2 regions of the Pseudoalteromonas sp. GCY genome follow, and region 2 is predicted to be linked to the other one. Evidence: predicted binding sites of a transcription regulator. Region 2 holds the regulator's gene; the other holds the start of a gene.
The links. Region 2 encodes LexA, which represses DNA repair genes until DNA is damaged. Its sites were predicted from a motif close to TACTGTATNNNNATACAGTA; they were not measured.
Positions count from the first base shown of each region.

Region 1 (4,433 bases), 570 kb from region 2:
CCCCGTTCGCTGGAATAGGCAATGGCTTGATATACCTCGCGATTAGCCGTTGCTTTGCGCCAAAACGCATTATAGTCAAAGCCTGTTTGGTAGGCTTGCTTGGTGGTGTAATAAACATTTTGAGCGTCAACTAAAATGGTGACTTTTTCCATAATGGACTCTTAGCAATAGATTTGCTTTATGATAGCAAGATTAGCGTTTGTTTAGCCATTTACTCATCGCGGCATCATAGGCTTTTTTAATGGCACCGCCATCGCAAGGGCGAGGTGCAGTACGCCAATTCTTATTTAATCCCTCCGGTGTAGGAATACTCGGATCGGGCCTAACTTCAGCGTAGCACAGGCCATTTTCACGGTAGACTGTATATTGAGACGTAGACTCGAGTTGCTCTCTTTGCATGCTCGCAGCACTGGTTTGATGCGTTTTAGGCACAGTGAGCCGCTGCGGCTTTTCTTGACCTTGGCTGAGTACAACGTCACTCGGAGAGCGCTCTAAAAGTTGCTGACGAAATTGAGAGATTGCTTTGCGATGGTCTAACTTTTTAGGTTGCGTGATGACTGCAGCTTTGGTTATTTGCTTAGTTGTACTTTCAACCGCAGGCTTTTTTGGTTCCGTTTGCATAGTTTTTATTACTTCAACCGTATCGTCCCGCCGCTGCGTCGGTTTTAACTCTTTTACTGGCTTATCTTCAGTTATCGTCGGTGTCTCACTACGCTCCATCTTGGGCTTGGCGGGCTCAATAACCAAATAGGTTTTCATTGCCTTAATTTCTAAAGGCTTTAAGGGGATATAAATACTTTGCTGCAGATACCAACCAAGCAGTAGATGCAGCACAATAGAGCCGATAATGGTGAAACTAATCAGGTTGTGTTGGAGCAGCCGCATTATTCTTATTAAATCCTTGAGTCATGCGGAGTTAGAGCTTAATAAAGACTTAATTGTTCCCTCAATAGGCAAATTAATCTGTGACTAATTGCGCGGAAATATGTTTTAGTAAAGTGAGTTCACGTAAAACGGACATCCCTTTGTTATTTGCATCATTGAGTTTTGCTTCGTTATGCGCGATGGCTTGGTTTATGTTGATCCACACTGGCTTCATACCATTGGCGTGTTCATAATCCTCCATAGCTGGCGCATCAAATTCGCCACAGATCTCACAAACGTAGCAATAAGAAATAATATGCACATTGTCATGATCGGGTTTATACCAAGGGCGGTACTCTTCATAGCGGCCAAAAGGCGTCAAACCTGTGATGGATACTGCACCAGTTTCTTCTTTTAGCTCTCGCTCCAATGCTGCTTCTAAGCTTTCACCCTCGTCGACGCCGCCACCTGGCAAGGTGTAATCGTCATAACGTTTGGTGTAAAGCATAAGAATGTCGTTGCCTCTGAGGACAATGGCGCGAGTGGTTTTTCTGGTAAAGCAGCTGCCTTGAAGCGGAATGACTGGGGTGTTATTTAAGCTTTGCATGGGGGTTTTAACTTCAGTCTAGGTAACAAAGATGGGTTTACAAGGTGATACGCCTGAATAAAAGCGGCGTATCGCGAATGAAGATATTAAAACGGAGCTGGGTACGCTTTAAATACAGTATCAATCTCGGCTAAAGATTCTGCACATAGCGGCTGTTCAAACGCTTGAATATTTTCTTTAAGCTGTGCCATGGTTGTCGCGCCGATAATAGTTGAAGTCACGCCATCGACTTGATTGCACCAAGCTAGCGCCAGTTGTGCTGCAGTCATATTAAATTCTTTGGCGATTTCTAAATATTTTGCAACGGCTTCTTGTGCTAGTTGTGTGTCCCTAAATAGGCCTTGTCTTTGCACTAAGGTAAAGCGGCTGCCTTCAGGTCTTGCGCCCCCTAAATATTTACCGCTCAGCATCCCACCAGCCAGTGGCGACCAAGGTAAATAGGCAATATCTTCGTTTACGCAGCTCTCAATTAAGTAAGGCCAATCTTTGGCATGTAGCAAGCTAAACTCATTTTGAATTGAAACCGGCTTCGGTAGGTTGTGCTGCATCGCCAAATTAAGGTAAGTGTGAATGCCCCAAGGCGTATCATCAGAAAGACCCCAATGGCGAATTTTACCTGCTTGAATACAGCTCGCTAAGCCTTCTAAAATATCTAGCATGCCAGCGCGTTCTTCGTCGCGGTCAAGCGCACTTAAAGGAACCATGCCTGGCCATTGTTTACCAAAGTGCGGTGAAGTACGGTTTGGCCAATGTAGTTGGTAGAGGTCGATATAGTCGGTATTCAGGCGCGCTAAAGAATCGTCCACCGCTTGGATCACTGATTGTCCCGTAATAGCGCTGCCTTCACGGATCCAAGGCAAACCGCTTCCCGCAATCTTGGTTGCAAGCACTAGCTTTTCGCGCTTTTCTTGGTGGCGCTTTAGCCAATTGCCAATGATGGCTTCGGTTTTACCATAGGTTTCAGGTGAGGGAGGGACCGCGTACATTTCAGCGGTATCAATGAAGTTAATACCACGGCTTAGTGCATAATTGATTTGCTCGTCGGCATCATGCTGGTTGTTTTGTACGCCCCAAGTCATGCTTCCTAAACAAATGCGCGAAACTTCTAATGGGCTACTACCAAGTCGTGAGTACTTCATGCAGGCTCCTGATTGATTGCTGAATGATTAAATATAGCCAAAGTAACGGATTTAGTACTTTGAACTGTATTGATATTGTTAGCATTATCTCTGTTTTGCAGTGCAACTTGCAACAGACATCCACACAAGTATAGCCCAGAACACTAAGGCCTATGTTCAAGATTGCAACAGTTGGAAAATTAGCACATAATAAACACTGTTTATATAGACAGTGTTTTAACGTGCGTAAATTTATTCATATTGATATGGACGCGTTCTATGCATCGGTAGAAATGCGCGATAACCCCGAGCTTGCAAAGGTGCCGATGGCGATTGGTGGTCGTAGCCATCGCGGGGTGCTATCCACGGCAAACTATATTGCTCGGCAATATGGGGTGCGCTCGGCCATGTCGAATTATCAAGCGAAAAAACTCTGCCCTCAGCTGGTGATTGTACCGGGGAGAATGGAGGTCTATAAGGCAATATCGCAACAAATTAGAACTATTTTTGCCCGCTATACTGAGCTAATTGAGCCACTGTCTCTGGATGAAGCCTATCTAGATGTCACTGAGTGTCAGCAATGTAATGGCAGTGCAACGCTTATCGCCGAGCAGATACGAGCGGATATATTTGCAGAAACGGGCCTTACGGCTTCAGCGGGAATTGCGCCAATCAAGTTTTTAGCCAAAATTGCCAGCGATGAAAACAAGCCTAATGGTCAGTGTGTGATCCCGCCTCACCAAGTGAGCGCTTTTATTGATGCGTTACCCCTTAAAAAAATTCCAGGTGTAGGTAAAGTGACTCAACAGCGTTTGCTAGCCATGGGACTTGAGTATGGCCGAGATATTAAGGCACTGTCTGAAACTCAGTTACGCCAGTCATTTGGCAAGTTTGGCGCTGTATTATGGCGGCGTTGCCAAGGTATTGATGAGCGCCGAGTTGAGACCGACAGAGTGCGTAAATCGATAGGCGTTGAAACCACATTTGCAGAAGACACGCTTGACCTTGATACCTTAAAGCAAGTCATAAAAGAAAAGTTGTTACCTGAATTGACTCGCCGAGCACAGCCTTATTTGCAACGTGGCTTTAATAAGCTTGGTGTTAAAGTGAAGTTTTACGATTTCACCCAAACTACCAAAGAATGCCAATACCAGCATATTGATTTGCCCATTTTCGAGGAATTATTGATTGAAGCAATGTCACGACAAAAGTTTAAACCTGTGCGCCTCGTGGGCTTGCACTTAGGGCTAAATGAAAAGTCTAACACACAAGCTCAACTGGGACTTTTTGATGGCTAATTCTGACCTACCTAGACTAAAAGATAACTGCAATAAGTTTAATTTGTGCTAGCTTCGAAGTTGTCGTGCAACAAACTAACCACGCCAACTGCGTGTAATTAAAACAACAACAAGAGGTAAGCATTATGCAATCCATAATGATCGTACTCTTCGGCATCATAGGGATGTTATTTGGATGGTTTGTCTATTCCAAATTTATTGCTGAAAAAATATTTAAAATGGATGACAACTTTGTCACGCCGGCTCATGAGCTTGAGGATGGCGTAGATTATGTTCCCACCAACAAAGTGGTATTGTGGGGGCATCACTTTACTTCAGTCGCAGGCGCTGCACCAATTGTAGGTCCAGCTATCGCTGTTTATTGGGGCTGGGTGCCTGCAGTGCTTTGGGTTGTATTCGGTACCATATTCTTTGCGGGTGTCCATGATATGGGCGCGCTGTGGGCAAGTGCTCGCCATAAAGGCAAGTCGATGGGCGCGTTGTCTGAAAGCGTAATTGGCAAGCGCACGCGTTCATTGTTTATGATAGTGGTCTTCCTTGTACTGC
Region 1 is NZ_CP068023.1:3,308,876-3,313,308, reverse strand. It holds gene JJQ94_RS20190 (LabA-like NYN domain-containing protein) at 1-152, opposite strand, end outside; gene JJQ94_RS20185 (hypothetical protein) at 193-885, opposite strand; gene JJQ94_RS20180 (NUDIX hydrolase) at 959-1,471, opposite strand; gene JJQ94_RS20175 (aldo/keto reductase) at 1,558-2,610, opposite strand; gene dinB (DNA polymerase IV) at 2,832-3,887, shown strand; gene JJQ94_RS20165 (carbon starvation CstA family protein) at 4,013-4,433, shown strand, end outside.
Region 1: a site for LexA is predicted at 2,805-2,824, ahead of dinB (DNA polymerase IV). Genes of this name have one in related genera too.

Region 2 (4,433 bases):
ATCATGATATACACTTCAGGATGGCCAAAGAACCAGAATATATGCTGGAACATAACTGGATCACCACCACCTGCTGCATCAAAAAAGCTCGTTCCAAAGAACTTGTCGGTCAATACCATAGTCACAGCGCCAGCGAGTACAGGCATAACAGCAATCAGAAGAAATGCAGTTATCAGCCAAGTCCAGACAAATAAAGGCAACTTCATCCATGTCATACCTGGAGCTCTAAGATTGACTATGGTCACGATAACGTTGATAGCACCCATAATAGAGCTAATGCCCATTATATGGATCGCAAACACAAAAAATGCGGTATTGTCATTGCTGTACGTTGTAGATAGTGGCGCATAAAAAGTCCAACCGAAAGCAGGCCCACCGCCTTCTAAAAATAATGACATCAGTAAAATTGCAAATGCAAAGGGTAGTATCCAAAAACTCCAATTATTCATTCTCGGTAGCGCCATATCAGGAGCACCAATCATCATTGGGATCATCCAGTTGGCAAGACCAGTAAATGCGGGCATTACTGCGCCAAATACCATTATTAGTCCATGCACTGTCGTCATTTGATTAAAAAAATGCGGATCTACAAGCTGTAACCCAGGCTGGAAAAGCTCGGCTCGGATCACCATCGCCATAGCACCGCCAATTAAAAACATGGTTAGTGAGAACAATAAATACAGTGTTCCAATGTCTTTATGATTAGTGGTAAACAGCCAGCGCTTTAAGCCTTTGGGAGCCGTATGGTGTGAATGTTCTTCTACGATGGCACTCATTACTTACTCTCCTCTAATGCATCTATCTCACGCTGTATTTGGCTTGGCTGAATAACATCGCCTGTGTCATTACCCCAGCTATTTCTTTTATAGGTAATCACCCCCGCGATCTGCTTGATTGTTAATTGCTTTGCAAAAGATTGCATCGCAGTTCCTGGACGACCTAAAAGCAAAATATCTATATGATCTTTAATATCTCCAGTGACGACTTTACTCCCTTTCATTGCAGGGAAGACACCTGGTAGCCCAAGCCCCGTAGGTTGATGGCAAGCTGCACAATAAGCCATGTAAGTTTGTTCACCGACCTCCATTAACTCTTGTTTCGAAAGAGTTTGTTGGGCAACTGCTTGTGACTCGGCTTCTGCCTTTGCTTTTTCGGCTTTAGCATAGTTGAGCCAACTATCAAATTTATCAGGACTTACAGCCTCGACGACGACTGGCATAAAGCCGTGATCTTTGCCACATAATTCCGCACACTGCCCCCTATAAATTCCCTCATCGTTTACCTTAGTCCATGCCTCATTTATAAAGCCCGGATTGGCATCCTTCTTCACCGCAAAATCGGGCACCCACCAAGAATGGATGACATCATCTGAGGTCATCAAAAAGCGAACTTTCCTATCGGTGGGAATGACTAAATGCTTATCGACTTCAAGCAGGTAATTTTCATTTTTTTCTTTAAGGTCACTAATTTCATCTTTCGGAGTAGAGAGTAAAGAATAGAACTCAACATCATGCCCCATGTACTCATAGTGCCATTTCCACTGAGAGCCTGTGACCTTAATGGTCAGATCAGCTTTACTCGTATCTTCCATAGCAATAAGCGTTTTTGTAGCTGGTATTGCCATACCAATGAGTATCAGGAAGGGAATAGCAGTCCAAAGTATTTCCACTTTGGTGCTTTCATGAAATTGCGCTGCAACAACGCCTTTTGACTTTCTGTGTTTTATAAGCGCCCAAAACATAATCCCAAATACAATCACTCCAATGACGCAACATATTAGAAATATGGTCATGTGAAGCTCATACACTTGATGACTAATGTCTGTAACGCCTTGCCTCATATTGTAAGCGCTGTTAGCAAGTGAGGGCATGGCGATTAGCACTGCGATGAATGCTACAACTAATCGACAAATTTTCATTTGACGTCTCCTTCAAGACAACTCGTAGTTATCTTTTGTTATTATTGGATGACTGTCATATTGTCTATTTGTACATAGACTTACTGCACGACTATTAACCAATTAGTCAAAAAACAAACAAATTGCAAGATTTTTGAGAAGACTGACTTTAGAATCAAAACAGGGATTATAGAAGGTAAAACGAAGAATGATGAAAAATAGTGTATAAAGATCAGAAAACTAAAAATATTACTAAATGATTAAAGTCACTATAATCATCTTACTTTCACACAGTTAGAAAAGTTAATTATTACTTTCTAAACAAAATATAGTTAAAGCAAGCGCAACTTTATATTTAACGCTACGCTCGCTCTCATAAACTACATCCAGTCAGCGCTTCTAATCACACCTACAGCTAACCCTTCAATGGAGAAATTTTGATGCTCTAGATCCACTTCAATCGCTTTAAACTCTTCATTCTCAGCATGCAACAAAACTTTCTTTCCTTTCTTTTCAAAGCGTTTAACAGTCACGTCCTCTTCTACACGAGCTACTATCACTTGGCCATTTTCAGCCACCTGAGTGCTGTGAACCGCTAGCAGATCACCATCCATAATGCCAATATCCTTCATGCTCATACCATTAACTCTCAAAAGGTAATCAGCATTAGGTTTAAAAAAGCTCGCATCTACATTACAGTGACTTTCTACATGTTGCTCTGCCAGAATAGGCTCACCAGCAGCAACACGGCCGATAATAGGTAAACCAAGTTGCTCTGATTCATCCTCTACAAGTCGAATCCCACGGCTTGCACCAGGGACCATTTCAATAACTCCCTTTTTCGCAAGCGCCTTAAGATGTTCTTCCGCTGCATTTGCACTCTTAAAACCCAAAGCATCAGCTATTTCAGCACGAGTTGGAGGCATGCCAGTATCTTTTATGAATACTTTTATTAATTCAAAGATTTGTTCTTGTCGTTTTGTTAGAGGACGCATTAACTGGTGTTCCATACAGTGGTTTATTTACTGTAAGTATATACAGCTCAAAAAAAATCGCAAATGTTTCTTTATTCGACATATTTTAAGTGTATTTGCTGATAGCATTAATTAAGCAGTATTAAACAAGAAGCGAAGTCCGTGCCTCAGAGCACAACCTGCGACTCTATGCAATAAGAAATAGATTATTAAGATTTAGGGCTGATAAACCGCCTCCCACCATGTTGCACTATGCTGATACGGTGGTGGGAGCGAGTTTACCTCGCGAGATTTTCTATATCCCAAACAGCAAAAAAACCATCACATTGCTGAAACGGGTTTTGATGTACATGTTTTTTTGCTGGAACTTCATTGCAACCCATCAGCGGGTAAACCATCTCCTACCGTGTTGTACTGTGCTGATACTGTGGTGGGAGTGGGAGCGAGTTTACCTCGCGAGGTTTTTAAATCACAAACAGCAAAAAACCCGTCGCATTGCTGCAACGGGTTTCTCTTATTTGGCCCTGGCGATGTTCTACTTTCACATGGGTAATCCACACTATCATCGACGCTGTTTTGTTTCACTTCTGAGTTCGGCATGGGGTCAGGTGGGTCCAAAACGCTATAGTCACCAGGAAATTCTGTTCATCAATGAAGTCTCCCTCATCAATGTAAATCCGGAAAAAGCTTATTAAATTCTTTTGTCTACTTTAGTCTATTAACTTCTGTCGCTTATAAACCACTTTGGCGTTGTATGGTTAAGCCTCACGGGTAATTAGTACGAGTTAGCTTAATGCCTCACAGCACTTCCACATCTCGCCTATCAACGTTGTAGTCTTCAACGGCCCTTCAGTTGACTCTAAGTCAAAGTGAGAACTCATCTCGAGGCCTGCTTCCCGCTTAGATGCTTTCAGCGGTTATCAGTTCCGAACGTAGCTACCGGGCAATGCAATTGGCATCACAACCCGAACACCAGCGGTTCGTCCACTCCGGTCCTCTCGTACTAGGAGCAGCCCCTCTCAATTCTCAAACGCCCACGGCAGATAGGGACCGAACTGTCTCACGACGTTCTAAACCCAGCTCGCGTACCACTTTAAATGGCGAACAGCCATACCCTTGGGACCGACTTCAGCCCCAGGATGTGATGAGCCGACATCGAGGTGCCAAACACCGCCGTCGATATGAACTCTTGGGCGGTATCAGCCTGTTATCCCCGGAGTACCTTTTATCCGTTGAGCGATGGCCCTTCCATTCAGAACCACCGGATCACTATGACCTACTTTCGTACCTGCTCGACGTGTCTGTCTCGCAGTTAAGCTTGCTTCTACCATTACACTAACCGTACGATGTCCGACCGTACTTAGCAAACCTTCGTGCTCCTCCGTTACTCTTTGGGAGGAGACCGCCCCAGTCAAACTACCCACCAGGCACTGTCCTCAACCCCGATTCAGGGGCCTAAGTTAGAACATCAACACTACAAGGGTGGTATTTCAAGGTCGGCTCCACAGAAACTAGCGTCTCTGCTTCAAAGCCTCCCACCTATCCTACACATGTAGGGTCAA
Region 2 is NZ_CP068023.1:3,874,001-3,878,433, forward strand. It holds gene ctaD (cytochrome c oxidase subunit I) at 1-776, opposite strand, end outside; gene coxB (cytochrome c oxidase subunit II) at 776-1,918, opposite strand; gene lexA (transcriptional repressor LexA) at 2,278-2,892, opposite strand; rRNA gene rrf (5S ribosomal RNA) at 3,394-3,507, opposite strand; rRNA gene JJQ94_RS22885 (23S ribosomal RNA) at 3,626-4,433, opposite strand, start outside.